3 regions of the Fructobacillus sp. ChS1-6f1-1-27 genome follow, and region 1 is predicted to be linked to each of the others. Evidence: riboswitches for the same ligand, from Rfam matches in the RefSeq annotation. Region 1 holds a riboswitch; each other region holds the start of a gene.
What was found. Region 1 has a riboswitch for thiamine pyrophosphate ahead of thiW (energy coupling factor transporter S component ThiW). Riboswitches for the same ligand answer to the same signal wherever they lie in the genome.
Positions count from the first base shown of each region.

Region 2: another riboswitch for thiamine pyrophosphate. It lies ahead of AC5162_RS04325 (thiaminase II/PqqC family protein); the one in region 1 lies ahead of thiW (energy coupling factor transporter S component ThiW).
Region 3: another riboswitch for thiamine pyrophosphate. It lies ahead of AC5162_RS04365 (ECF transporter S component); the one in region 1 lies ahead of thiW (energy coupling factor transporter S component ThiW).

Region 1 is NZ_JCAOER010000007.1:2,588-13,023, reverse strand. Features, by position in the region: gene spxB (pyruvate oxidase) at 1-1,605, shown strand, start outside; gene AC5162_RS04450 (2,3-bisphosphoglycerate-dependent phosphoglycerate mutase) at 1,724-2,431, shown strand; gene AC5162_RS04445 (nitroreductase) at 2,575-3,231, shown strand; gene AC5162_RS04440 (SDR family oxidoreductase) at 3,251-3,904, shown strand; gene AC5162_RS04435 (zinc-dependent alcohol dehydrogenase family protein) at 3,996-5,033, shown strand; gene AC5162_RS04430 (2-keto-4-pentenoate hydratase) at 5,498-6,304, shown strand; TPP riboswitch at 6,345-6,450, shown strand; gene thiW (energy coupling factor transporter S component ThiW) at 6,763-7,257, shown strand; gene AC5162_RS04420 (YjjG family noncanonical pyrimidine nucleotidase) at 7,338-8,027, opposite strand; gene AC5162_RS04415 (YeiH family protein) at 8,185-9,189, shown strand; gene AC5162_RS04410 (ClC family H(+)/Cl(-) exchange transporter) at 9,293-10,436, shown strand, end outside.
Region 2 is NZ_JCAOER010000006.1:57,409-67,844, reverse strand. Features, by position in the region: gene AC5162_RS04340 (pyrroline-5-carboxylate reductase family protein) at 1-510, shown strand, start outside; gene AC5162_RS04335 (MFS transporter) at 840-2,180, shown strand; gene AC5162_RS04330 (MarR family winged helix-turn-helix transcriptional regulator) at 2,238-2,690, opposite strand; TPP riboswitch at 2,823-2,911, shown strand; gene AC5162_RS04325 (thiaminase II/PqqC family protein) at 3,026-3,685, shown strand; gene thiD (bifunctional hydroxymethylpyrimidine kinase/phosphomethylpyrimidine kinase) at 3,675-4,496, shown strand; gene thiE (thiamine phosphate synthase) at 4,500-5,147, shown strand; gene thiM (hydroxyethylthiazole kinase) at 5,144-5,935, shown strand; gene AC5162_RS04305 (tautomerase family protein) at 6,008-6,397, shown strand; gene AC5162_RS04300 (BglG family transcription antiterminator) at 6,443-7,966, opposite strand; gene ulaG (L-ascorbate 6-phosphate lactonase) at 8,149-9,222, shown strand; gene AC5162_RS04290 (3-keto-L-gulonate-6-phosphate decarboxylase UlaD) at 9,235-9,903, shown strand; gene AC5162_RS04285 (L-ribulose-5-phosphate 3-epimerase) at 9,872-10,436, shown strand, end outside.
Region 3 is NZ_JCAOER010000006.1:69,544-78,112, reverse strand. Features, by position in the region: gene rpsA (30S ribosomal protein S1) at 14-1,204, shown strand; gene der (ribosome biogenesis GTPase Der) at 1,261-2,571, shown strand; gene AC5162_RS04375 (HU family DNA-binding protein) at 2,784-3,059, shown strand; gene AC5162_RS04370 (FAD-dependent oxidoreductase) at 3,218-4,558, shown strand; TPP riboswitch at 4,668-4,760, shown strand; gene AC5162_RS04365 (ECF transporter S component) at 4,845-5,402, shown strand; gene AC5162_RS04360 (ABC transporter ATP-binding protein) at 5,424-6,833, shown strand; gene AC5162_RS04355 (energy-coupling factor transporter transmembrane component T family protein) at 6,830-7,498, shown strand; gene AC5162_RS04350 (LysR family transcriptional regulator) at 7,583-8,452, opposite strand; gene AC5162_RS04345 (amino acid permease) at 8,556-8,569, shown strand, end outside.

The DNA.
Region 1 (10,436 bases):
GGTGTTGCCTTTGGTTCTGCCGGACCCGGCGCAACTAACTTACTGACAGGTCTTTACGATGCCAAGGAAGACCACGTCCCTGTTCTAGCACTGGTTGGGCAAACACCACGAACGGTCATGAACTATCATTTCTTCCAGGAATTTAACGAAGATCCTATCTTTGAAGATGTGTCCGTTTATTGTCGGACGGTCATGACCCCTGAAAGTTTGCCACACGTTGTTGACCAAGCAATCCGTGAAGCCTATAAGAACCATGGTGTTGCAACCGTTATCATTCCAAATGACTTAGGCTATGCAGAAATTCCAGATAAAGATTATGGTTCACACAGCACGACCGATGATAAGTCTGAACCACAACCAGAAGCTACTGATGCTGAAGTGAAAGAATTCTTGCAAATGGTCAAAGCTGCTAAGCGACCCGTTATCCATGTCGGACGTGGAATCCAAGCTGGCGGTGATGACTTAGTCAAACTATCAAAGCAATTACAAATTCCATTGGTGATGACTGGATTAGCCAAGGGACATGTTGATGAAAGCTATGAAGGTAACCTGGGAATGGCCAACCGTGCCGCTTCCAAAGCAGCCGATGAAATCATTGCTAGCGCTGACCTTTTGATTGCTATTGGGGCGGACTTCCCATTTGCAAACTTGGTTTATACCACCCATGATTTCAAGTTTGTCCAGGTCGATAACGACCGGGCTGAATTAGGCCGGCACCATGACTTGGACCTTGGTATTTGGTCTGATGCGACAAGCTTTGTTAAAAAAGCAGTTGCTATGAGTGAACCGGTGGCCGAAACACCATTCTTTAAGGCGGCAGTCGCTGATAAAAAGAACTGGTTTGACTACCAAAAGCAGCTCCAAGATGATACTAGCGAACCGCTGAAGGCCGAACCAATTTACAAACAAATTAACCGGGTGGCTGACTCGGATGCCGTCTTTGCCATTGACATCGGCGATAACATTATTAACTCATTCCGGCACTTGCAGGTGACGCCAAAGAATAAGTTTGTGATTTCTGCAATCTTTGCTTCAATGGGTTCTGGCTTGCCAGCCGCATTGTCAGGGCAGCTGTCTTACCCTGGACGCCAAGTTTGGAATATTGCTGGTGATGGTGCCTTTTCAATGATCATGCAGGACTTGCTGACAGAAAAGAAGTACGACTTACCAATCATTAACGTGGTCACTTCCAACAAAACGTTGAACTTTATTAAAAGTGAGCAAGATGACGTTAAGATGCACCATTCTGGTATTGATTTGGCAGACCAAGACTTTGCGATGATTGCAAAAGGAATGGGGGTCGAATCTGTTACCGTTACAAAGACAAGCGAATTACCAGCAGCCTTTGATCAGGCAGTGAAAGTTACCAAGGCTGGTCGGCCATTCTTGATTGATGCTAAGATTTCTGATGCTCGGTCATTGCCAGTTGAAGAGTTGCAGTTGAAGACAACTAATTCAGGTGTTGAAGAAACCTTGAACCCAACTTATAACAGTAACTTCGACTTGCAACACCCAGGCTCAGTCCGTGAGTTCTTGGACTCATACGATGGCCAAGAATTGAAGACTCTACCAGAGTTCTTCCAAGAAAATGGGGTTGAGTGGTAGAAATTAATAAGTGAACTTATTTAAAAAGTCGTCTAAATAAGGCGGCTTTTATTTTGCCTAACTTTGATTGCATGGCAAGCTAGAACCGGTGTAAAATAGGGAACAAGGAGCGGATATCATGGCAAAACTTGTTTTACTACGACACGGGCAAAGTGAATGGAACCAAGCTAACCGTTTTAATGGTTGGATTGATACTTACTTGTCTGAAACCGGAAAAGATCAGGCTAAGGCTGCTGGTCAGGCATTAAAAGATCAAGGGCTTATCTTTGACCAAGCCTATAGTTCTGTTTTAAGTCGAACCATTATGACTGTTAACCGGCTCTTAGACCAATTAGGCCAGTCTTATCTCCCTTTAACAAAGACTTGGCGGTTAAATGAGCGCCATTACGGGATTTTACAGGGTGAAAACAAGGATGACATGCGAGCTGAATACGGCAAGGAGACCGTTCAAACCTGGCGTCGGTCATATGATATTTTGCCACCTAAGCTGGGCGAGTACCGTCCAGCCGTAGTCATTGACGGTCAGACTTATCCAGCCTTTGACCACCGTTACCATGATATTCCACTAGGATTGCTACCTCGTAGTGAAAACATCCAAAGCACTGAAATTCGAGTTCGGCCATTATTTGAGAAAGAAATTAAACCCCGGTTATTTGCTGAACAAAATATTTTGATTGTTGCACACGGTACTTCAGTTCGGGCCCTAACGAAATTAATCGAGGGACTAACGCCAGAAGAAGTCACACAAGTTGAAATTCCAAATGGACAACCAATCGCCTATGACTTTTCGGCTGATTTGTCATCTTATACAAAAACAATAATTTAATGAAAGCGCAGGAACAGTTGTCCCTGTGCTTTTTTCGTTAAAAATAAACTAGACCAAAATATTTTAGCGGTTGAATTTTAGTTATTAGGCCTGGATAATAGAGGTAGTCAGCATTTTGTATTTCTTAAAAATCGGAGGATTTTATGGACGTTCAAACCGCATTAGAACAACGGAAGTCAGTTCGTTGGTACCAAGACAAGCAGGTACCGGTAGATTTGTTGACCAAAATTGTGGCAGCTGCCCAAAAGGCCCCCTCATGGGTTAATACCCAACCAGTACGGCTAACAATCGCTACTGGAAAGACACTAGAAACAATTCGAGCAAGTCACGCGAAGGCAAACTTGGACGAAAATGTTCATGGTAATTCAGTCTTGCCATACCAAGCAATGGGTGACTGGGATGAAACGTCACAAAAAAATATGATGACATGGTTTGCTGGGTCTGCTGAGCAAGCAGGCGACGATTGGACGACCAAGATTGGCAAGGCTAGTACTCAGCTTTATAATGCCCAAGCGGTTGTTTACTTTACTTTAGAAGCTGGTTACCCCGACTGGTCATTAATTGACCTCGGCTCGATGATGCAATCACTATTATTGGCTGCCGAAGAAGAAGGATTGGCCTCTTTGCCGGCTTATGAATTTGTTAAGTACCCTGACCAATTAAAGGAAGCCTTGCATTTGCCAGGAGATCGGTTGCCAATTATGGGCGTTGGCCTTGGTTACCGAGACGGTGACCATGATTTGAACAAAATTGATGCCAACCGAATGGCAACAGAAGATATTTTGACAATCTTAGATTAAAAGGTATGAAGGAGGAAGAATGACAAAAACGTTAGTAATTGGTGCACACGGCAAGGTTGGACAGTTGTTAGTAAAAGAATTGGCCGAAAATGATTTTCAGGTTTTAGCTGGCTTTCGAGATGAAAAACAATTTGATACGGCCGACGGTTTAGCCAATGTGACGCCAGTTCACTTTGATTTGGACCAAAGTGGAGCAGAGATGGCCGGCTTTTTAACTGAACACGATGTTGACCAAGTCGTCTTCACCGCTGGCGCTGGTGGCAAAGGTGGGGCAGAACGAACTACTCAAGTTGACTTAGATGGCGCCGTAAAAACGATGGATGCTGCTAAAAAGGCTAATATTAAGCATTATTTGATGGTTTCAGCTGCAGGAGCTGATAATCGTAAGGCTTGGGCAGCTTCTGGTATTTATACCTATTATATGATGAAACACTATGCCGATCGCTTCCTACAAGCCTCTGGACTGCCTTATACAATCTTGCGACCAACTGGGTTAACTGATGACCAGGGGCAAGAAACAGTTTCTCTAACAGTTGATTTTGCTAATGGTCCAATGACAATTAGTCGGGCAGATGTTGCTCATTTCGCTCGAAAGGCCCTCCAGTCGGAGAAGACAATCGGCCAGATTTACAGTTTAACTAGCGGTTCTAATCAGATTGACCAATTAATCTAATAAATTTCTTCAGGCGCTTGACTTAGAGTGAACTATAGGGTGTTTAATAGGGGTGTCGTGAAAGAAAATTAATTTTGTTAGGAGATTTTGAATGAAGCAAACGATGTTTATGAAAGCTGGCCAGGTTCAAGTTGAAGAGGTTGAAAAGCCAACAATTCAGCAGCCAGATGATGTGATTTTAAAGACTGTCCGCGCTAGTGTCTGTGGGTCAGACCTTTGGCCTTATAGCGGTGGTGATGACAAAGAAGAACACTCATTGAACACTGGTCACGAAGCAATTGGTATCGTTGAAGAAGCCGGATCAGCTATCACTACTTTGAAAAAAGGTGACTTTGTGATTGCGCCATTTATCCATGGTTGTGGTCACTGTGCTGCTTGTTTAGCTGGCTATGAAGCTGGCTGCTTAAGCCACCAAGACAACTTCAGTGCCGGTGAACAAGCGGAATACATCCGTTACCAGCATGCTAACTGGTCATTGGTTAAGGTCCCTGGCAAGCCTGAAGATTACACACCTGCGATGTTGAACTCATTTTTGGCTTTGGCCGACGTTATGCCAACTGGTTATCACGCCGCTAAGTCAGCTAATGTCCAAAAGGGCGATACTGCTGTCGTTATTGGTGATGGTGCCGTTGGTTTGTCTGGGGTCATTTCAGCCAAGATGCGCGGTGCTAAGAAAATCATCATTATGAGCCGTCACGAAGACCGTCAGAAGTTAGCCATTGAATTTGGTGCGACGGATGTTGTTGCCGAACGCGGTGACGAAGGAATCAAAAAGGTCCGTGAATTGACCAATGGTGTTGGTGCTGACGCGATTTTGGAATGTGTTGGTTCTGAACAAACAATGGCGACCGCTGTTGGCGTTGCCCGTCCTGGTGCCGCCATTGGCCGAGTTGGTTTGCCACACGGTAATGGTGTCAACCAAGCCCAAACTTTCTATGGTAATATCACGGTTGCCGGCGGCCCTGCATCAGTGACAACTTACGATAAGGGCTTCTTGTTGCAAGCTGTTTTGAACGGTGAAATTAATCCTGGTAAGGTCTTTACCGACGAATTTGCCTTGGATGATATTAACGATGCTTATCAGGCAATGGCTGACCGGAAGGCAATTAAATCTGCAATTCGAATTTAATATTGAGAATGAAAGAGTGCTAGTTGGCGCTCTTTTTGTTTAAAATGAAAATATTATTAGAAATAGGTTGAAAAATTCTAATTTAAGAATAGAATACAAGGTAACAGATAAGAACAGCAACGATAAGAAAACGCTTTTGCTTGGGATTTAAGGGACCGTTGGGGCAGTGCGACAACGGATGAACAGCAAGAAGCCATCCTTCTTTAGCTAGTGACTGAAAATAGTAGGCTCACTCGGCAGCAACCGTTACCATGCCACTGTATCGCCTTTGGGGCCGTGCGGGTTGAGGTTAGAGCCTTGCTCTAACAAAATAAGGTGGTACCGTGCAGAAGCACCCTTAGTTTTAGCTTTTATAGTTGAAATTAAGGGTGCTTTTCTTTATCTGGATTAAACTGAAAGGAGGTTGTTGATTTTTTGCTCGTTACATTCGTTTAACAGACCAACAGGAGGCCAATATGACAATGATGGAAGAAGTGAGCCAAGTAGCAACCAAGAAAACGCCGGTAGAACTGGCTAACGCCCTTTTTCAGGCATACCAGAATAAAGAAGCACTAACGATTAGTGATTGGGCCGATGTGGTGGATGACGAACAGACTGCCTACCAAGTCCAAGACCAGTTAACCCATTTGAAGGGTCAGCCCTTGGGCGGGTACAAGGTCTCTTTGACTAGTGAACAAACTCAAAAGATGTTTGATTCCGTTGAGCCTTTATACGGTGCTCAAGTTCAAAGCCATTTTGTAGAAAGCCCAACAGAATTATCGTTAAAAAGCGACTTAATGGATCCTTTAGCAGAAGTAGAGCTAGTTTTTAAAGCCAAAGAAGATTTGACGGGAGAGGAATCTTTGGCTGAACTACAGGCTAAAACCACCGTGGCAGCCGGAATTGAAGTCCCTGATTCACGGTTTTCAGAATGGTTTCCAAGTCTAAATAAGTACCTGGTGATGTCCGATAGTGCAGTTGGTGGTTTTGTCTTATACGGCAAAGAACGAGATAGTTCTGATTTACCCTTTGATGAATTTGCCAAGGTAAAGGCACGGCTCTACCACAATGATGAGTTAGCGGGTGAGGGGACAGCGGCAGAAGTTCTGGGAAACCCCTTATACGCACTCGAATGGCTGAACAAAAAGCTAGCCAGTCAAGGCAAGACTTTAAAAGCTGGCCAACGAGTTTCTTCGGGAACTTTCTTGTTGCCACCACACCTAACGAAAGGGACCTGGACGGCAAGCTTTAGCCACGACTTTCCAACCGTGAAGGTCAAGGTTGATGATTAAAATTTTAAGTAACTTGCCTTTTGCTGGAATTATCCGCTATAATTCTTTCTTGGGGAGTCCGGGTGACGGGCTGAGAGGAAGGTAACCCTTCGACCCGTTGACCTGATACGGATCATGCCGTCGTAGGAATTATGTTTAATTCTTTTTAATGGACGCTTTGACGTACAGTCAAAGTGTCTTTTTTATTTGCTAGCAGATAAAAATTAGTGCAAATGACGCAAGGTCTAACTATTTAAATTCAAAGGAGGAGATAACAACGGTTCACGGACCAATCCGTGCGGGACAAGGGGAGCGCCTTGTTTTTGAATAACAGCGATGGGAAGCCGTGTTCCGGCGTGAGAGGAAACCAGCAAGTTTCGACCGACTACTCGATGAAAGTGGCCACCGTGCCCTAACTTAGTTGAGAAGCGTCGCTGTTAAAACCGTCGTTTCTCATGATTTTGAAGGAGAATGTTTGAATGAAAACGAAAAGAATTGTTACCACTGCTCTCTTAGCTGTCCTGGCTTATATCTTAAATACTTTTGTAGTTTTTCCAGCCATGGCGCCGTTTCAACACTTTGTCGACGTGTTAGCGGCTGTCTTAGTTGGACCGTGGTATGGCTTTGTAGCAGCCTTGTTAACTGGGTCAATGCGGGTGTTACTTGCCGGCCGGACTGCCCAAGCCCTCTTAGGGGCTGTGTTTGGACCAATTATTGCTGGCTATTTATATAAATGGACCAAGAGCCTTACCCTGGTTTTTCTCGGTGAAGTTTTTGGTACTGGGGTCATCGGTGCTTTAAGTTCTTACCCGGTCATGAAGTACTTGTATGGTTTGGACGTGCACCACTGGTATTACTTTATTCCATATTACCTGCCAGCTGCGATTGTTGGGGCTGGGCTCGGTGTAATCGTGCTCTTAGCCTTAAAAAAATCAGGAACACTTCACAAAATGATTAATACAATTGAAAAATAGAAAAAGCACACCGAGGAGTGACGTATACCCCGAAAGTTAAAGTACTTTCGGGGTATACGTCAAAGGGTGTGCTTTTTTCGTTACTTTAATTTGCTAGGCAAGTCAACTAATTCATTAACCTCCGCCGTTGGGGCAACATCCCCCGATAAATCCTTATTCTTCAAGTTCACCCAAATGGTGTCTAACCCATAGTTGTGACCACCTAGAATATCTGAGGTGAGGCCGTCGCCGATCATCACCGTGTTTTCCTTATTCATTGCAGGATTATCATGAAAGATTCGGTCATAGAATGCTTGGTCAGGTTTTGAAGCACCAAGCATCTCGGAAGTATAGATTTGGTCAAAATATTTTTCAAGGCCGGTTTCTTTCAAGCGCCGACGCTGAGTTTGGTCTTGACCGTTGGTTCCAGCCAAAATGGTATATTGGCCATTTAGTGACTTCATTAATTCAGGTGCGTAGGGGAGGACCCGGTAGTTTTCATCTCGCAGGGTAGCGTACTCATGCTCTAAAGCCATCGCATCCCCAGTTAATTCCAACTTAGCTAACGTCTTAGGAAACCGTGTCGCAAAAATCTCTTCGCGGTTAATTTGGTCAAGCTCATAGGCCTTCCAAAGGCCTGAGTTGGTTTCTTGGTAAGCAGCTAGAGCCTGGTCTAATTTTTGATCGGTTAAGCCGAAGTGCTTATTAAAAAGGTATTTGACGTCTGCAATCTCACCACCCTTAAAGTCTAAAAGGGTATCATCTAGGTCAAAAATTAAGTATTGGTACATTATCGAAGCTCCTATAAAGATACAAAAAGTGATGCTTTGTTATGACTTATATTTTCCACTATTTATACAAAAAATTCAAATAAATCTAAAATTTTCTTGATTTATCGAGAAAACCGTCTATAATTGCTCAATGTAAAACACACGAACGGAGTTGCATATGAAAATTCAAAAGAAGCACGTCATTGGGATTGTTTTAACAATTTTGATTTCATTACTAGCTGACTTTTTGGCCAAGTTCTTACCACAGCTTGGAGCGGAAAGTATTGCGATGCTAATCGGAATTTTGTTGGGAAATACAATCTTTAGTAACGAACGCTATGCTGCTGGGGTCAAGTGGTCTGAAAAGTACCCGATTGAAATCGGAATTGCCTTGCTTGGATCAACATTGACCTTTAAGACCTTGTCGAAGCTAGGGTTTAACGGAATTGGCTTTATTATCTTAAATATGATTTTGATTATCGGAATCGTATTCGTCCTTGGTAAGTACGTCTTTAAAGTTGGTGACTCCAGTACCATGTTGATGGGGGCTGGAAATGCTGTCTGTGGGTCCAGTGCGATTGCCGCCGTTGCCCCAGCTATCCAAGCAAAAGATGATGACCGTCGAACAGCGGTTGCCACTGTTTCTTTGACTGGAATGTTGCTCTTGCTAACTTTGCCTAGCTTATCACACTACTTCTTTGGCTCAAACGACTTGCTTCGTGGTGCTTTAGTTGGTGGAACTGTTCAATCAGTTGGGCAAGTGGTCGGAACTGCTGCTTTGATTAACAGTAACGTTGTGACCTTTGCTACCTTGTTTAAGCTTTTACGTGTCATGATGTTGGCCTTTGTCGTAATTGGCTTTGCCACTATGGCTCGCCGCAAGGCTGCTAAGGAAGGTAATGGAGAAGAAGTTAAGGCTGGTAAGGTGACTATCTTGCCTTGGTATATTATCGTCTTTGCCATCCTCTTGGTCATTAACTCAATCTCTGCTCTGCCAAATGCAGTTCACTCAGTTAGCCACACTTTGAGTACCTTCTTCGGAGTAGTCAACTTGGCTGCAATCGGTTTGAACTTGAAATGGACCGTTATCAAGAAGAGTGGTGTCAAATTCTTGAGCTTTGGCTTCTTGGTTGGTACTGTTCAAGTTATCTTAGCGGTTATTTTGATTAAGCTGTTCTTCTAGGAATTTGATAATCGAATTTCAAAAAGGCAAACCCTTAAAAGGTTTGCCTTTTTTCGTTTTAATTTATCTTTTTTAAAGGCTTTGAAAGGTGTAAACTGAATTTATGCAAAAAAGTCATTTACAAGTTAACACCACCCGGGTGACCACGATTCTTACCGGTATTATCGTTGGAATCCTAGTGGGGACAGTTGTTTCACTCTTCCGGTTTGGGATTGAAAAGTCTCTCGACTGGTGGCGAAGTATGTATACATATGTTGTAAACGGCCATTGGGTAGTCTTATTATTAATCATTGCGATTAATCTGGTGATTGCCGTTATTGCCGCTGCCTTACTCAAACAAGACCCACAAATTGCTGGGTCTGGTATTCCTCAAGTAGAGGGGCAGTTAATGGGTCAACTGCAATTAAACTGGGTTTCAATCTTGTGGCGGAAACTAGTGGCTGGTGTCTTAGCCATCGGTAGTGGTTTAATGCTTGGCCGCGAGGGTCCATCGATCCAGCTCGGTTCGGCAGTCGGACAGGGGGTTGCTGAACAGCTCGGCCTTGATGAAAGCAACAAGCGGAGCCTAATTGCTGCGGGAGCAGCAGCCGGACTATCTGCTGCCTTTAACGCACCCTTAGCCGGTGTAATGTTTGTTTTGGAAGAAATTTACCACAGCTTTTCGCCCTTTGTTTGGGTTGGGGCTCTATCCGCAGCGATAGTGGCCGATTCCGTTTCCACCGTCGTTTTTGGTCAAACACCGGTTTTGTCAGTTGGCCAACTACCATTAGTACCAATCCACTTATATGGACTGCTCATCATTTTAGGCTTGTTACTTGGTCTCCTTGGCTTATTTTACCAAAAAACGTTGTTAGCCAGTTCTAAGTTTTACAGCCTGTTTCATTTGCCAAAGCACTGGAATGGGGTCATCGCACTATTACTCATTATTCCAGTAGGTCTGATTTGGCCAAAGGGGCTTGGGGGCGGAAACAACATTGTCTTAGCACTCGGACACCATGTGCCCGGCTTGCAAATTTTATTAGCAATGGTGGTTGCTCGCTTCATCTTTTCAATGATGAGCTACGGGTCAGGACTTCCTGGTGGTATTTTCCTACCAATCCTAACCCTAGGAGCCTTAAATGGGGCAATTATTGGGCAAGTTTTCGTGATTTTGCACCTCATGGCTGCTAAGTACCTAATTGACTTTGTTGTGATTGGGATGGCGGCTTATTTTGCTGCGATTGGAAAAGCACCATTTACTGCCATCA
Region 2 (10,436 bases), on a different contig from region 1:
GCTTCGGTTTCATTGGCCGACTTGCAAAAGGCGGCACCGGCTAGTCCAGTGACGACCTTTATCCCAAATATCCCGGTGGCAGTCCGATCCGGTGCGATTGCTTTGGTAGAAAACCGAGAAATTGCCGGTGATAAGATGAATTCGGTTCGAACATTTTTGGGCCTTTTGGGTCATGTGGTCGCTGTTCCTGAGGCCCAAATTGGGATTGCCGGAACTGTTGGTGGCTGCGGACCAGCCTTTGTCGATGTGATGATGGATGCCTTAGAAGATGTGGCGGTGGCTGAGGGGATGACCCGGGACCAGGCCAAGCCATTGATTGCGGCCATGGTTGGTGGGACGGCTTCTTTATCCAGTCAGTCAGACTTGTCCTTTGCTGACTTGAAGGGGCAGATTACTTCTCCTGGTGGTAGCACCATCCAAGGTGTCTTGGCCTTAGATCAAAACGGCATGCGCAATGCTGTTTACCAGGCAGTCCTAGCAGCAGCTGGGAAGGGCCAGCCCAAGGGTTAAAGTGTTTTCTCATTAAAATTTTATTTTTAAATTGGACGGTTGAAGATTTTCAACCGTCTTTTTGATGCTTTTAAAAAGGCTAGGGTGGTTTGAATTTGGATTTTAAAATTGTGGATTTAAGGTCTTGGACTAGCTTTCCAAAATATAAAATGAAAGGGTTTACAATACCTTTGTATAGGCATTCTTTCCGTTGACAAAGGTTAGCTGACCCCATAAAATCAGGATAGGCAATCAAACCTGGCCAGGATTTTGCCATGACAATAAATTCTAAAATGAGAAGGGCAGGTCGTTATGGGTGACCTGTGAAGAGAGGATTTACGATGTTCAAGATGTTAATGAAGGCCGGGCGGGGTTCAGTATCGCAGGAGAGAGCGACCAAGACCACTTACCGCCGGCGTCAAATTGGGGTGTTACTTGCCACCAGTTTTACTTATATCGCTTATTATATTATTCGACTCGTTTTTATTACAGAACAGGTACCAATTATGAATGCCTACGGTTTTGATATGAGCCAGATGGGGCTGATTTTGTCGACCTTTGGAGTTGGCTATGGGATTGCTAAGATCTTTATGGGCGCCTTAGTTGACCGGCTGAACGCCCGGGTTTTTCTAGCAGTTGGCCTGTACCTGTCGGCCTTGATGAACTTGTTAATCGGTTTTACTTCCAACTTTTACGTAATTTTAGGGCTGATGTTTCTAGTGGCGGTGACGCAAGCAATGGGGGCACCAGCCTGCCAGCGGCAGATTTCATTGTGGTTTTCTAAGAAGAACCGGGGGATAGCCTTTTCGATTTGGGCATCTGCCCACAACGCTGGGGCCTTTCTCTGTGTTGCTTCTGTACAGTTTGCTACTTTGTACTTCGCTGGCTCATTAACAGCAGTCTTTATGGTCTCATCACTCGTTTCAGCAGTAATTGCGACCTTGATGCTGGTTATTAACACGGATACCCCTGAAAAGGTTGGTTTACCAGATATTGCCACTTATTCTGGCTATGTTGAGGTGGATGACCGCGGCCATCAAACAAATCAAAATAAAACGGACGAATCAGTTTGGCAAATCTTTGTCCGTCATATTTTGTGCAACAGGGTGGTTTGGTTGGTGACTTTGACATCAATGTCGATTTACATTGTTCGCTATGGGGTGATGTCTTGGATTCCCTCCTACTTACCAAGCAAGGGCTTTAGTGTCACTTGGGCCAAGTGGTTTGTTGGAATCTTTGAAGTTTCGGCTGTTCCTGGGGTAGTCTTGTTTGGTTACTTGTCAGACTACATGCATGGTCGGCGGGCAGCCATTTGCTTGGGCGCAACGATTCTGATGTTTGCTTGCCTCGGATTGTACTTTACTTCGAGCAACCAATTCGTCTTAGTAGCGGTCTTGTTCTTACTTGGAACCTTGATTTATACGCCACTGTCACTGGTCGGCCTGATGGTTAACGAAGCTGTTCCAAATTATGCGGTGGGCTTATCAACCGGATTTATGGGTTTCTTCCAGTACATCTTTGGTGAAACGATTGCGACGGCAATTATTGGTATGGTTGTCCACCAGTACGGCTGGGATGCTGGGTCTTATGTGATTTACTTGGCAGCAATTATTGCGATTGCGCTGTTAGTCTCACTAGTAGGCAAGGAACAAAAAATCCGTCAATTAGAGGAAAAGGCTAACCGCCAATAAAAAAGGCGAAGTCCCGTTTGTGGGACTTCGCTTTTCAGTTCGGTGAATTCGTCATGTTTAGTGGGGCTTGCGGATAGCCGTCATTTCTTCAAACTTAGCTTTGAGTTCGGCTTGGTGACTCTGCCAAAACTCCTGGTCAAATTCATTCATGACCGTTAGGGCTTCTTGAAGCTTTTGCAAACCTTTGCCGGTTAGGACCAAGGCTTTGGCCCGGGGATTCTTTTTCCCGGGAAAACGGTCTAAGAGGTCAGCCCGGCTGAGCTTGGTGATGATCGATGAGGCGGTCATTGCATCGATATCGGCGGAGTGGGCAACCATAATCTGGGTGACTTCATCGTTTTGCTTACTCAACCCATAAACGGTCGCTAAGACTTGGACCTGGGGGTGGGTCAGCTCGAGTTGGTGAAGGGCTGTTTTAACTTGGCGAAACCAAGTCGTATAGAGGGTAAAAAAGCTCTGGTTGGTGGAGTCGAAGTAGGTTGCTAAGTCCTTGATTTTAACTGGGTCCATCTTGAATACCTCTCTATCTCTAAATGCTGGTAAACTATGTATGCTTATAATATAGCTTATATAAGGTGATGAAACAAGGGGGATTTTAAAAATAATTAGGACCGGTTCTATTTTTCATGCTATACTACTTTTGAAATAAAGTTGGGGTGCCCTGAGCTGAGATTATACCCATTGAACCTGATACCGCTAATACGGTCGCAGGAAACTTCTAAATTGGATTTTTGAGTGCTTTTTAGGCACGCGTAGTCCTCAGCTCAGGCTGGGGACTTTTTTATTTGCTAAAAAAACAATGGTTGGATGCCGCACCCAATTTGACTGCACCGAGGAGAAAGAAAATGATGGGAGAACCATTTTCCACGAAGTTACAGCCAATTATGGAAGAATACAAGGAGGCCTTTTTTCAAAATCCCTTTATCAAGATGATGGCGGCCGGGCAAATCGATACTGATGTCTTGTTGCAATACGTCCAGCAAGACCACCGTTATTTAGACCACTACTTGCCCTGGTATGAAAAGGTCTTTACGGGGATTACGGGAGAGCCAGTTGTTGCCATGCCGGACATGGACCAAAAGGAATATGAGGCTCACCAGATGCTTTTGGACCAGGCCCAGACCTCTGATGAAAGCATCCAGGAGGGCAAGTATCCAAACCTACCAGTGACCGATGAGTACTTAAACCACTTGGACCAGTCAGTCTCCGAAGACGACTTTATCGGTTTGGTGGCTCTAACGGCTTGTCCCTATGACTACGCTTACCTAGCTGACTTACTGATCCGTTATGGAATGGTGACGCCCGGCAACCCTTATATTGGCTGGGTTGGCTACTACCGCGGTGTTGACCAAGGCTTTTCAAATCAATTGTTGACCCTGGTGAATAAGATGGCACCGAACTATTCTAAGAAAGTCCATGACCGGGCCTTGGAAGCCTTCCGGGAATCAACCCGGTTGGAGAATGCTTTCTTCTTGCAACCAGTGGAGGCTGTCCATGGCAAATAAAGATTTCCAATACACAACTGCTTTGACCATTGCCGGTTCTGATTCCGGTGGTGGGGCCGGGATGCAGGCAGACTTGAAGACGATGCAGGTCTGTCAAACCTTTTCGACTTGTGTCGTGGTCGGTCTGACGGCCCAAAACACGATTACTGTCCAGGAAGCTGTACCGACTAGCCCCGAGATGATTGATACTCAGTTTGACTCGGTCATGGCTGACTTTGATGTAAAAGCAGCCAAGACGGGGGCCTTATTTGACGCCACCCGGGTCATCCAGGTTAGCAAGAATGTCGAAAAGTACCACTTGAAAAACTTGGTGGTCGACCCGGTGATGGTTGCCAAGGGTGGGGCTACTTTGTTGGACCAAGCTGGAATCGTCGCCTTAAAGACGAATTTACTGCCATTGGCAACTCTGGTAACTCCTAATTTGCCAGAAACGGCCTTATTGTCTGGCATTGACGTCAAGTCCAAGGCTGATATGAAAAAAGCGGCGGTTGCCATCCAAAAGCTTGGCGTGCCAAACGTCTTAGTCAAGGGTGGCCACAATGATGGTGAGATTATCTATGATTATTGCTTGTTAGAATCGGGCGAGGACTTCTTTATGGAAGGACCCAAAGTCCATACAACCAGCAAGCACGGGACCGGTGATACTTTGTCAGCCGCAATTACTGCTCACTTAGCCCAGGGTAGTGGCCTAAAAGAGTCGATTGTGGCCGGCCACGACTACATGAATGAAATTATCGGTCACCCTCTGCCACTTGGTCATGGGCACGGACCGTTGAACCATGGTAATTGGCAAGTACCAGCGGAGGGTTAGGCGATGAACTTTAATCGAAATTCGCTTTCAGTCTACTTAGTAATTGGGAGTCAAAATGTTGGTTTTAGTGCTGACCGGGTGTTGGAAGTGGTTAAAGAAGCCTGTGAGGCTGGTGTGACGGCCGTTCAGTTCCGAGAAAAAGATGGGTCGCAGTTATCGGATGCAGAAAAAATTGGCTTGGGCCGGAAAATAAAAGGCCTGTGTGAAAAAGCCGGGATTCCTTTGTACGTTGATGATGACTTAGACTTGGCCCTGGCAATTAATGCTGACGGTCTCCATGTTGGTCAAGGGGACCAGCGAGTTAGTGAGATTAAGCAACAGGCCCCGGACCTAATGCTCGGTTTGTCCATCCATGACCTAGGGGAATTGGACCAAAGCCAAGTTGTCTTAGACCAGGTCGATTATCTCGGCCTGGGGCCGGTTTTTCAAACTTCGTCTAAGCCGGATGCTAAGCCGGCGATTGGACCAACCGGGATTACGGCCATCCGCCAAGCGACTAACCTGCCAACGGTTGCGATTGGTGGGATTAGTGTAGAAAATGTTGGCCAGCTAGCTGGCCTTGGCCTTGACGGGGTGGCAGTGATTTCAGCCATTACTGCTAGTTCAGATATTAAGGCCACAGTGGCCAAGTTGAAGGGAGCCTTACAATGACTTTTACAGGACTTAGTGCGGTTAAAAATAACCAGCCGATTGTTTTAAACGTTGCCAATAATGTCACGCCACAGTTAGTGGCTAATGCGATTTCTTATATTGGGGCGTCGCCAATTATGATTGCTGACCCGGTTGAGGCTGGGGACCTGGCTAGTATTGCTTCAGCGGTTACGTTGAACCTTGGTTCGACTTCACCAGTAGCGGCCGAGTTAATGGTCGAAGCCGGTAAGAAGGCCAACCAGCTGGGCAATCCCGTCATCTTTGACCCGGTAGCCGTTGGCGCTACGCCACTGCGGACACGGCGGGCCCAAGAGTTGCTAGACCAGGTCCAAGTTGACCTGGTTCGAGGAAACTTGGCCGAAATTGCTAGTTTAGCTGGGATTGCCTGGGAGTCACGCGGCATTGATGCGGGGGCTGGGACTGCTGACCCAGTTGAGGTGGTCGAACAAGCGGCTTTGAAGTTGCAGGCAGTGGTGGTTGCAACTGGGGCGGTCGATTACGTTTCTGATGGAAAGGCCACCTATCTGGTTAAAAACTCGGCCAAGCAATTGGCAGTAAACGTTGGAATGGGGGATGCCTTGGATGGCTTGCTGGGGGCCTTTGCCAGTCAGAGCATGGCAGTGGAGGACTTAGCCTATGCTGCTGCCACGTTGCCACTAGCTGGGGAGTTGGCGGTGGCGGCCGGCCGGGTTCGGCCGGCTGCATTTGCCAGTGAGCTCTTAGACCAGTTGAATGCCTTAACAGATGACCAAGTGGTTCAAATGGCTAAGGTGGACAAGGTTCACTAAGCAAAGTGATTGTTCTCGGTCACTTTCTATGCTAGGATTTACTTAATACCTGCATGTAATAAGGAGACCACCATGCCATTAATGAAAATTGATATGATCAAGGGCCAGTACAGCCCAGAAGAAATCAAGCAATTGATGCAGACCAGCTTTGACGTTGCCAAAGCTAACTTGGAATTGCCTGACCGCGACCGCTTTCAAATTGTGACACAACACGAAGATTACGAAATCAACTTCCAAGACGTTGGTTTGGGTTACGACCGGTCAAGCAAGGTCCTGTTCTTCACCATTTTGTCAACGCCACGGTCAACCAAGGCCAAGAAGGCCTTTACCAAGGCTTTGGTCGCTGCTTTGAAGGATATTGACGTTCGTCCTGAAGATTTGATTATCTCATTTGCTGAAAACCATGCTGAAGATTGGTCCTTTGGCGAAGGCAAGAACCATTTCTTGAATGGGGACTTGTAAAATAACTTTTAAAAACCATCCTGGCTGATTGGCAAGGGTGGTTTTTTAGATGCCAATTTTTTGGTAACGGAGGTCAGCGATTCGTTCTGACAAGGACAAGATGTCAGTTACTTCTATTGCTGTTGGTAGTACGTAAACTATTCCGGGAAGGTTGAGGTCAGCTTGCTCGGTAATCACTAGGTCACAGTCAGTCCTAGCGGTGGGCCGGCCATGGTGAAAGCCTTTTATCACTTCGATGGTCAGAAATTGGTTCCCATGACGGTAAGTTAGTAGGTCTGAAATTAACTGGACAGTGGTTGCTGGTAGCCTGGTTACCAAGATAATCTTGAACTTTTGATTAGTAGCAGCTATTAGGTGCCGTTGAAAGGTCATGGCTAGGCTGCGAATTTGTTCTTCGGTAAAGCCTGAGGGAAAAGTTTGTGATAGTAACTGTTTGACCGGTTCTTGGTGGCAAATTACATTTAGAGTTTTTTCAAGCTTTGGTAGGCGGATTAAGAAGTTATCTTGTGGAAGGGTTTGGTACTGGTTAGCATACCAAAAGGGCTTGATTTGAGTCTGGATAGCAGTTACCAAGTCATTGTTGGCTAGTTGTTCCTTTGTTGAGGGACTAAGGGCTAGGACCTGACAAAAAGCAGTTGAAAGAGATTGGCTCAGTTTCAGTAAGTCAGTAAAACTCTTTTTGGACTGGGCGTGGTGGTCATGGTCTTTTGGCAAGCTTAGCAGTTGTAAGGTTAAAAAATAATGTAGGTTGGTTAATTGGTCTTTGTCGAAATGGGTTAGGTGAGCTTTGACAGTGGAGAGTAAGCTATTGGCAACTCGGAATTCTTTTCGTTTGGCAAATTTCTCCTTGTCCCTTTGTGAAAATAAGTCGCCCTGTTCAAGTTGACCCTTTTTACTTAACCAGGTGACATTCTGGGCAATTATTAGGGTAAAAATAACGATGATTTGACTGTCACGGCCGGTAATTTCTTTTTGAATCTGTCGGGAGGCTGCTTGTAAATTTCGGCAGTATTGGTCAATTGTGTTTTCGTTCAAAGTGGGTGTTTCTTTAATGGCATAGCCTAAAAAAGGAACGCCATTGTCATATAGGTCTTTAACTAGGGAGTAAGCGTGAATAATTATTGTCCGTCTTTTTTCCTGGTAATGGTGGCCAATATTGTGAGAAAAGGCCGGGTTAAACATGACGCGATTTTTGAGCTGCCGGATATCTCTGATAATGGTATTGCGGTGGACTTGAAAAAGCTTTTGAAAGAGGTCGATTGTCCATCGTTTTCTTGGGGCTGTGATGAGTAAATCAAGCATTTTCAGTCGCTCTTGGTTGGTCCACCGGGGTTTGTCTGGCCAGGTCTTTGCTTCCTTTATTAAAAAGTCAGTTTGAGCCTTAGTTATTTTATTGCCAGCCTTTAGAGGCTTTAGCCTTTTGGCAATTAATCCTTGGTTGATGAGATCAAGTAAGTAGTAAATCCGATTTTGACTGAGGTTTAGTTGTTTACTGATGGCAGTGATTTTAGGCAGAATCGATTGTTGACTGAGGTAGTCAATCACATTTTTGTCGGAAAGTGTTGGCATTCTGATAACCTCGTTTTTTCTTTTAGGGTAAGGGGATAACACTTAAAAAGTCTACCCAGTTGGCATAAATAACAGGCTCATTTTAAAGAGATTCTCTTTAAAGTGAGTCTTTTTTATCGACCAAAAGTTACTAATAATAGGGTTAGAACCACAATTACTTTGAGCAAAAAAGGAGAACTAAAATGGCACAAGCAACCACAATTAAAGAAGCCACTCGGCAAAATTGGATTGAAAATACTTTTCCTGAATGGGGAACATGGTTGAATGAAGCGATTGACCAAGCGGAAGTTCCTGCTAAAAATTTTCGAATTTGGTGGCTAGGAAATACTGGGATTTGGTTGAAAACCCATGAAAAGACGAATATCTTAATTGACCTGTGGAATGGGACTGGCAAAAGAACTCATGGTAATGGCCTAATGAAAGAAGGTCACCAAATGATGCGGATGTCAGGCGTTAAGAAACTTCAACCAAATTTACGCAAGCAACCCTTTGTCATTGACCCATTTCAAGTGAAAAACGTTGATGCTTTGCTGGTGTCCCATATTCATTCGGACCACTTAGATATTCATACGGCCGCTGCAGTCTTAGAAAATGCTGGACCCGATACCAAGTTTATTGGCCCAAAGGAAGTTGTTGCCACTTGGATTAAGTGGGGTGTCCCGAAAAAAAGAACAGTTGTTTTACGACCTGGTGATGAAGTGAAGGTGAAGTCGGTGACCATTAAAGCCTTAGAGGCCTTTGACCGTACGGCCCTGTTGACGGTAAGCAAAAAGACTAAGTTATCAGGACAAGTACCACCTGATATGGACGACCTAGCGGTTAACTTTTTAATTAAGACGACTGGTGGCAACTTGTACCACGGGGCCGACTCCCACATGTCCAACCTCTTTACTAAGCACGGTAATGAAAACCAGATTGACGTGGAACTAATTAATTTTGGTGAAAATCCCCGGGGCATCACGGACAAAATGACATCAGTTGATGTTTTACGGTCGGCAGAAGATTTGAAGACCAAGGTAGTCATTCCCGTCCACTATGATATTTGGACTAATTTTGCAGCCGACCCTCAGGAAATTTTAACCCTGTGGCGGATGAAGCAAGAAACTTTGCAATACCAGTTCCACCCCTTTATTTGGCAGGTGGGTGGCGAATACACCTACCCACAAGATGAAAAACGTTTTAAGTACCACCACGACCGTGGTTTTGACGATGCTTTTGAAGCTGATAACGACCTACCATTCCCATCGTTTTTGTAAAAGGAGAAGAAAATGAACCGACCAAAGTTGCAACTGGCATTAGACCAAAATTCATTAACAGAAGCCGTTCATATTGCTCAACAGGCTGGCCCAGTTGTGGATGTGATCGAAGTGGGAACTATTTTAGAACTGCAGGCTGGCCAGGAGGCGATTCGAGTGTTGCGGGCGATGTTCCCAGATAAGATTTTGGTGTCTGATACCAAGTGTGCGGATGCTGGGGGAACAGTTGCTAAAAATTCTCGATTAGCAGGTGCCGATTATATGACGGTGATTGACTCAGCAACTTTGCCAACAATGCGGGCTGCTCAAAAAGAGATGAAGGAACTTCAAATTGAACTTTATTCTGCCTGGGATTTTTCTAAGGCTGAAATCTGGCGTGAATGTGGCATTGACCAAGTGATTTACCACCAAAGTCGAGACACCTTATTAAGCGGGGGCAGTTGGGGGGCTGATGACTTAGAAACGGTAACTAGGCTAATTAAAATGGGGTTTAAGGTTTCGGTAACCGGTGGTTTAACCCTAGAAACCATCCCCCTCTTTGCTGATTTGCCAATTAATATTTTTATTGCTGGTCGAGCAATCACGGGAAAAAAAGATGTGGCCAAAGCGGCTAGGGCTTTCCAACAAGTAATTACTGAATATTGGGGTGGTGACGTTGAAGGCAGTACAACTAGGAGTTAACGAGAAAGCACTACCGGTCGGATTATCTTGGCAAAGAAAATTAGAAGCTGTTCGAGTTGCTGGTTGTTCTTTTATTGAACTTTCTATTGATGAAAGTGAGTGGCGGATTGCCCGACTTAACTGGTCGGTTGGCAAGCGTAATGAGTTGCGCCGGCTGAGCCAACGGCTAAATGTGCCAATTAAAACATTAATGTTGTCAGCCCTACGCAAGTATCCACTTGGTTCAACAGACCCCGGCACCTATCGAATGGCTTATGGGCTTTGTTGCCAAGCAATCCGACTAGCCAAAGACTTAGGCTGCGGTAACGTCCAATTGGCTGGTTATGACGAGTATTATCACGAAAAATCAGAGGTAACTGCCCAGCGTTTTTACAATAATTTGGACCGGGTCGTTCGCTATGCTGCTAAAAAGCAGGTAATGGTTACGGTCGAAACGATGGATGACCCCTTTATCAATACGGTTAAGAAGGTTGCCGATATTAAGGAAAAAATTAAAACGCCCTGGTTAGCCGCTTATGCAGATTTGGGGAACT
Region 3 (8,569 bases), on a different contig from region 1:
GACGTTTGACGTCATGAGTGATACTAACAGCGAATTACTAGCAGCTCTGGAAAGTGCTGATCAAATTAAGGTGGGGGATGTCGTAACTGGCGAAGTGCTAGCTATTGATAACGATAACCAAGCAGTTATCGGTCTTCACACCGGTGAAGAAGGAGTTGTGCCAGCGCGTGAGTACTCTGATGACCGCAGCGTCAATTTGGCCGACGATTTGAAGGTTGGCGACACCCTTGAAACTGTTGTTGTTTCGAACGTAACAAGCGACAAGGAAGGCGTTGCCTACTTGTTGTCAAAGAAGCGCTTGGAAGCCCGCAAGGCATGGGAATCATTGTCATTTAACGAAGGTGACGTTGTTGATGCTAAGGTTATCAACGCCGTTCGTGGTGGTTTGATTGTTGATGTTAACGGCATCCGCGGTTTCGTACCAGCTTCAATGGTTGCAGAACGCTTTGTTTCTGACTTGAACCAATTCAAGGGTCAAGACATCAAGGCCGAAGTTATCGAAATCGACCCAGCTAAGGCTCGTTTGATCTTGTCACGTAAGGCTGTTGCCGCTCAAGAACGCGCTGAAAAGTTGGCTGAAGCATTCAGCCGCTTGACTGTTGGTGAAGTTGTTGAAGGAACTGTTGCTCGTTTGACTGACTTCGGTGCCTTTGTTGATTTGGGTGGCGTTGACGGTTTGGTCCACGTTTCTGAAATCTCACACGACCGTGTTAAGAACCCAGCCGACGTTTTGTCAAAGGGTGAAAAGGTTAACGTTAAGATTTTGGCTTTGGATACTGACCGCGGTCGTATCTCACTTTCAATCAAGGCAACCCAGCCAGGTCCTTGGGATGAAGTAGCCGAAAAGGCTCCTGCTGGTACTGTTCTTGAAGGAACTGTTAAGCGTGTTAAGGACTTTGGTGCCTTTGTTGAAATCTTCCCTGGTATTGAAGGTTTGGTTCACGTTTCTCAAATTTCACACGAACGTGTTGAAAACCCATCAGATGTTTTGACTTCTGGTGACAAGGTTAAGGTTCAAGTTTTGGACGTTAAGCCTGCTGAAGAACGAATCTCATTGTCAATGAAAGCTTTGGAAGAAAAGCCTGCTAACCAACGCGAAGACCGTGAAGATAACCACGGTGCATCACGTGCTGATGTAGCAGCCTTCCAACAAGAAGATGAAGGTGGCGCTACTTTGGGCGACATCTTCGGCGACAAGTTGTAAGATTAAATTATAAAGGCTGGTTTTCCAGTCTTTTTTTATTGGGAAAGGAGAGTAAGATGGCAGCACCAATCGTAGCCGTTGTTGGCCGCCCAAATGTGGGAAAGTCAACGCTCTTTAATCGAATTGTTGGGGAACGAATGGCAATTGTTGAAGACATGCCAGGTGTTACCCGTGACCGCCTTTATGCTAAGGCTGACTGGTTGAACTATGACTTTCGGGTCATTGATACTGGTGGACTTGAAATCGGTAATGCGCCGTTTTTGACTGAAATTAAGGGTCAGGTCGAATTAGCCATTGATGAAGCGGATGTCATCTTAATGGTTGTGTCAGGACGGGAAGGGTTGACTGCCGATGACCAGGCGGTGGCAAACCTGCTCTATGGTACCGATAAGCCGGTTGTTTTGGCCGTTAATAAGGTCGATAACCCTGAAATGCGGGCAGATATCTATGACTTTTACTCGCTTGGAATGGGCGACCCTTACCCAGTGTCTGGGTCACACGGAATCGGCCTTGGGGACGTTTTAGATGAAATTGTCAAGCACTTCCCTGATGAAGCGGCTGTGCAAGAAGATGACGCTGTCCGTTTTTCAATTATTGGTCGGCCAAACGTTGGTAAGTCTTCAATCGTTAATGCCATCTTAGGCGAAGACCGGATGATTGTTTCTAATATCGAAGGAACGACCCGTGATGCCATTGATACTCGTTTTATGACCCCTGAAGGGGACGAATTCGTGATGGTTGACACCGCCGGAATTCGTAAGCGTGGTAAGGTCTACGAAAATACGGAAAAGTATTCTGTTATGCGGGCGATGAAGGCGATTGACGACTCACAGGTAACCCTGATGGTCTTAGATGCTGAAACTGGGATCCGTGAGCAAGACAAGCACGTCGCGGGCTATGCTCATGAAGCTGGTAATGCTTTAGTAATCGTTGTTAATAAGTGGGATGCCATTGAAAAAGACACCCACACGATGACTGACTTTGAGAACTTAATTCGCCAGGAATTTAAGTTCTTAGACTATGCACCGGTCGTCTTTGTTTCAGCTAAGACTAAGCAGCGCTTAGACCGTCTGCCTGACTTGATTTTGTCTGTGAATGATAACTATCAAAAGCGGGTATCATCATCAACTTTGAACGATGTTTTGATGGATGCCTTGGCAACTAATCCGGCGCCAACTGATAATGGTCGGCGACTCCGGGTTTATTATGCGACCCAGGTGGCAACGGAACCACCAACGATTGTGATTTTCGTTAACGATGTGGAACTTATGCACTTCTCTTACCAACGTTTCTTGGAAAATCAAATCCGGTCGGCCTTTGACTTTTCTGGAACACCAATTAAGCTAATTATCCGTCAGCGTAAGTAATATTGGCCTAAAATGACGAGAAAATGGCATAAATTACTGTAAAATGTCTGGAAATCGCAAATTCTTAGAGAAATTTGCCTAATTTCCCTACACATTTTAATTTACTTGTGCTATTCTATCCTTATGGAAGTTGCTACGGTAGCGTTCCCAGCCCACCAACGATTGTCACGTTGATGGTGATTCTAATTTAATTTTTTGTGAGGAGAAAAGGAATGGCAAACAAGCAAGAATTGATCGACTCAGTTGCAATGAAGACTGGTTTAACTAAGAAGGATGCTGACAAGGCTGTTGCCGCAGTTTTGTCATCAATCGAAGACGCCTTGAAGAAGGGCGAAAAGGTTCAATTGATTGGCTTTGGTAACTTCGAAGTTCGTGAACGTGCAGCCCGTAAGGGACGTAACCCACAAACTAAGGAAGAAATCCAAATTCCTGCATCAAAGGTTCCTGCATTCAAGCCTGGTAAGGCTTTGAAGGATGCTGTTAAATAAGCATTAACCTTAAAAAAGCACACTCCTTGTGAGTGTGCTTTTTGTATTTTATAAAAAGGCAGTCCTTTGTTTCACTTTGTGTAACTTTTGACAAATTGGAGCAGAAATGTTATGATTTAATTACAAAATTCACATAGCTATATTAGGAGGCTGAATTTATGAAAGTTGCAGTGATTGGTTCAACACACGCTGGCGTTTTTGCCGCTAAGCAAATTAAGGCTGACCATCCGGACGCTGAAGTGCACGTGTACGAAAAGAACCAGACGGTTTCTTTCTTGTCATGTGGAATTGCTCTTTGGATTGGTGACAACGTCTCATCAACTGACAAGATGTTTTATGAAAGCCCTGAATCAATGGCCAAGCAAGGAATCGACATGCATATGCAGACCTTGGTTGAAAACGCTGATTTAGCAGGTAAGACTTTGAAGATTAAGGACTTGGTTTCAGGTTCAGAATCAGAAGAAACCTTTGACAAGATTGTGATCACGACTGGATCACGGGCCATCAAGCCTCGTATTCCTGGTATCGATTCTGACAAGGTTTTTGATTCAAAGACTTGGGACAACGCCAACTCATTGAAGGAAGTGACTGAATCTGCTAAGCGGATTATTGTTATTGGTGCTGGTTACATTGGTGCCGAATTGGCAGAACAATTGTCAGTTAACGACAAGGAAGTTACTTTGATTGACGGTTTGGACCGCGTCTTGGCTAACAATACTGCCCCTGAATTCTCATCAGTATTCCAAAAGGAATATGAAAACCATGGTGTTAAGTTGGCCTTGGGTCAAATGGTATCTGGCTTTGAAGATACTGCTGATGGTATTAAGGTTACAACTGACAAGGGTACTTACGAAGCCGATATCGCCATCTTGGGAATTGGTTTCTTGCCTAACACGGCCTTGTTCAAGGACCAAGTTGACATGTTGCCAAACGGTGCCATCAAGGTCAACAAGTTCATGGAAACTTCTGTCAAGGACGTTTATGCTGCTGGTGATTCAGCAACTGTTCACTATAACCCAACAGAAAAGGATGACTACATCCCACTTGCAACCAATGCTGTTCGCCAAGGAATCTTGGTTGGTAAGAACATCGTTGAACCAACTTTGGGTTATCAAGGGACTCAAGCTACTTCAGCCGTTGAATTGTACGAATTGGCATATGCCGCTACTGGTTTGACAGAACAATCAGCTGCCCGTAAGGGTGTTGAAGCGGAATCAGTGACGATTTCAGAAGACTACCGTCCTGACTTTATGTTGTCAACGACTTCTGTCCAAGCTTCACTTACTTGGGAAAAGGGAACTCGTCGGATTGTTGGTGGTGCTTTCTTGTCAAAGCATGACATCTCACAAGCCGCTAACGTGGTTTCACTTGCTATCGAAAACAAGATGACCATTGACCAATTGTCAATGACTGACTTCTTCTTCCAACCTAACTTCGGTCAACCAGTTAACTACGTTTCATCCGTAGCAATGGCTGCTGTTGCCAAGGCTAACAAGTAAGATTCATCTGATTTTTAACCAAGCTAGTTATGCTAGCTTGGTTTTTTATTTGAGAAAATGCTTGCGTAAATCAGAACGGCTGTGTATGATGAGAGAGTAATAATTTCATATTTGAGATCTGGGGTACCATTAACTTGGTTGAGATTAAACCCATTGAACCTGTTAGGCTAAGACCGACGAAGGAAGATCCACAAGCTTTTTACTGTGACCATTCGTGTTGGAAATCTATGCCAAGGCGGATGGTTTTTCATTTGCCCTGGGTGTCAAATGCATTGAGGAGAAGGAAATGAATACGAAGTGGAAGTTACAAGATGTGATTTTGCTGGCATTGGTTGGGATCATTTTTTCGGTCGTCTACTGGATTATGGACCCGGTTTACCAAATTGTTTATAGTGGCTTGGCCGTGATTGGCTTGCAAGCCTTTACCAACGAAGTCACTTTGGGAGTATGGATGATGGCTGGTCCATTGGCCGCTTACATCTTGAAGAAGCCCGGTGCTGGTTTCATCGGTGAAATGTTGGGAGCTGCTGGGGAAATGTTCCTTGGTGGGGCTTACGGTGTTGGAACGCTGTTGTCAGGCTTGATTCAAGGAATTGGGTCAGAACTTGGTTTCACCTTGGTTGGTTATAAGAACTGGTTTACCGGTTTGTGGCTGTCAACTTTGACTGGAACAATCGTGACATTTGCCTGGGACTTGGTTAAGTCTGGTTATGCCCACTATAACTTTGGTATGTTAATCGCCTTGTTTATTGTCCGCTACCTGTCAATCTTCTTTTTCTCAGGGGTCTTGGTCCACTTGATTGCCAAGTTATTGGACCGGTCAAAGCTTTTGGCCCACGACTAAGTCAATCAAAGGAGTTTACGGATGACATTAGTCACCAAGCGCTTAGGGGTGGCGTATAAGAATAGCCCGATTATTGAAGACCTTGACTTTACCTTAAAAGAAAATGATTTGATCTTGCTGATGGGACCATCCGGTTCTGGCAAGTCGACCTTACTAAAGGCCTTAGCGGGGTTGTACCCCCAATATGGGGGCCAGGTCGCTGGCCAAGTTGAAATAAACGGTCAGAACTTAGCAGACCTGCCAGCCCATGACCGGGCCAAGCAAGTTGCCTTGCTCTTTCAAAACCCGGATGACCAGTTTGCCATGCCAACTGTCAAAGAAGAATTTATCTTTGCCTTGGAAAACTTGCAGTTAGACCCGGCAGAAATTGATCAGCGGACCGACTGGGCTTTAGCTAAAGTTGGCCTAACGGCCTTTATTGACCGACCCTTTCAAACGTTGTCCGGTGGGGAACTGCAAAAGGTGGCCTTAGCAGAAGTCCTAGCCCTGGGGGCTAAGTACTTGCTCTTAGACGAACCCTTTGCCGCGATTGACCAGCAGTCCCGTGATGACCTACAGGGCCTCTTAGCTGACTTAAGCAAGGAAGGGTATGGGATTTTGGTTGCTGACCACGACCCTGCCGGCTACTTTGATAAGGTAACTGCTTTTTACCAGGTGAAGGGCTGTGGCTTAAGGGCTGTTGACCAAGCTGATTGGGACCAGTATGATTACCAAAAAGAGCGGGTCACCATCCAGCGGCCTGAAGATGGACAGGACGGGTTAGTACCGGCCTTTCATTTTGCTAATCTGACAGTTCAAAATGGAAAGCGGCTGGTCTTAAACCAAGATATCTTGACGGTCTTAGCCCAGCAGATTACTTTGATCACTGGCCCCAATGGGGTCGGTAAGTCTTCCGTCTTAAAGACGATGGCCCACTTGCATGACTATCAGGGTTCATTAGTCTACGGTCAAAAGGAAGTCAAAGATTGGAAGAAGAAGGCCTACTACCAAGAATTAGGATTGGTTTTTCAGTCCGCTTCTGACCAGTTCTTAAACATTACGGTCGAAGAAGAAATTGGCCAGGTGGTCAAAACGACCCACCGGCCCGATTACTGGACAAAAGACCGGGTTGCTACCTGGTTGGACCGCTTGCATTTGGCAGGATTAGCTGACCGGTCGGTTTATACCCTGTCAGGTGGCCAGCAAAAGAAATTACAGCTCTTGCTCATGCTGGTCGTGGCCCCGTCGACCTTGCTCTTAGATGAGCCACTAGCTGGTTTAGATGAAGAGTCAGTCCAGGTAGTACTGAAACTGATTCAAGAAAGCCAGCAGGAATTAGAAATGACGGTAGTTGTGGTTTCTCACCAAGTCAGGGACTTAGTTGGGATTGTTGACCGTCACTTGGACTACCAAGGAACAGACATGACGGAAAGTTGGGAGGTTTTGGTATGATGAACGCAACCCAACGGCTGATTCTAGCAGTCTTAATTTCACTGGAAATCTCACTGACCCAATCAGTCACGTTAAATGCTGTGATTGTGGCGACGGTTTTCTTGGTACTGTTGGCTAAGCGCCACCCCTTGAAAAAGATTGGTTTTTACCTGCTAATTGCGGTGATTCCAGTTCTTGGGTCCTTCTGGTCCTTTTACCTTTATGGTCAGGGAAGTTCGGCTGAGAACTTCCACTTTGGCCTGGTAATGGGGTCTCGGGTCTTAGTCTTTATCTTTATGGGGGCCTGGTTGACTCTGGGGATGACGCCCTATATTTTATTAGCTTCGCTCCGGCAAAACTTAAAGTTCTCGGCAACCTTCACTTACGGAATCTTAGGGGCCTTGAACTTTATGCCCCGGTTTAAGCGGGCTTTGGAAAGCATCCAGGCTGCTGGTTTGATGCGTGGCCAGGTCTTACACTGGTGGCAGCCAACCTTGTACTTTAAAGCCTTGGTCCATGCGATTAAGTGGTCGAAAAACTTAGCAATGGCGATGACCTCCCATGGCTTTCAAGAAGGGGCTGACCGGTCTGCTTACCGGACCTACCCAATGAAGGCAACTGGCTGGATGATAATGGCCATTTTGCTGGCCTTAGTTCAAGTCGCCTTGGTCTTGGCCAAATATTAATCAACAAATAAAAACGACGAACACAGGGGCTGATGGTGTGTGCTTGTGTGCACTCACATTCAGCTGGAAAGTGTTCGTCTTTTTTTAGTCTTGTAAGAAATCGAGGATTTCTTTTTGCATTGCTAGGACAAAGGGGTCCTTGGCAGAGGAGGGATTAATCGCTAGTCCCAGGTGACGGTAGTAGGGATGCTCGAAGGGAAAGGCTTTGACATCAGCAGAGATGGTTGGAATGGCTAAGTCAGGCAGAATTCCCCAGCCTAAGCCAGCCTCGACCATGGCAATGATGGAATGGTCATCAATTGAGTAATTGATGGCCTGGGGCTTGACTTGGAGTTCGTCCAAGGCAGCCTTAGTATCAGAGTCGTAGTCAGCCTTTTGCAAGATAAAGTGCTGGTCAGACAGGTCAGCAGGCCCAATTGACTGGCCGTTTTTGGGCCTGTAGTCAGCTTGAGTCAGACACTTGATTTCATCGTTTACCAGTGGAATGGAATCGAGCTGGTTTTTCACGGGCAGGGCTGAAAAGCCAAGGTCAATCTTCCCTAAGGACAGTGCTTCTTCAATATCAGCAAAGGACCCTTGAATCAAAGTAATCTGAACATCGGGGTACTTTTTAGTAAAGCGTTGGATGATGGTTGGTAACCAGACAATACAGATGGAAGAAATTGCCCCAATCCGGATTTCACCACCCTTTAAACCTTGGATCTTTTCGGCCATGGCTAGGAGTTGGTGCTCTTCGTTTAAAAGCCGTTCCATCATTGGTAAGAGGACCTGGCCGTTTTTGGTAACCTGCATTTCGGACCGGTTACGGATTAACAAGGGAATACCAAGCTGGTCTTCCAAGTGGGAAATCGCGTGGGAAACTGCGGAAGGGGTAATATTGAGCTGGTCGGCGGCTTTACGGAAGGATCCGAGTTCAGCAACGGTGGTAAAAATCTCGTAGGTGAATGTTTTCATGGTTGTAAGTGAATTTTTTTAACTTTAAATTGAAAATGTTTAGTTTTACTTATCTTTCTCTCCAGTATAAACTACTAAAGAAGGAAAGCAAAGGAGAACTTGCATGGCAGTAGAACA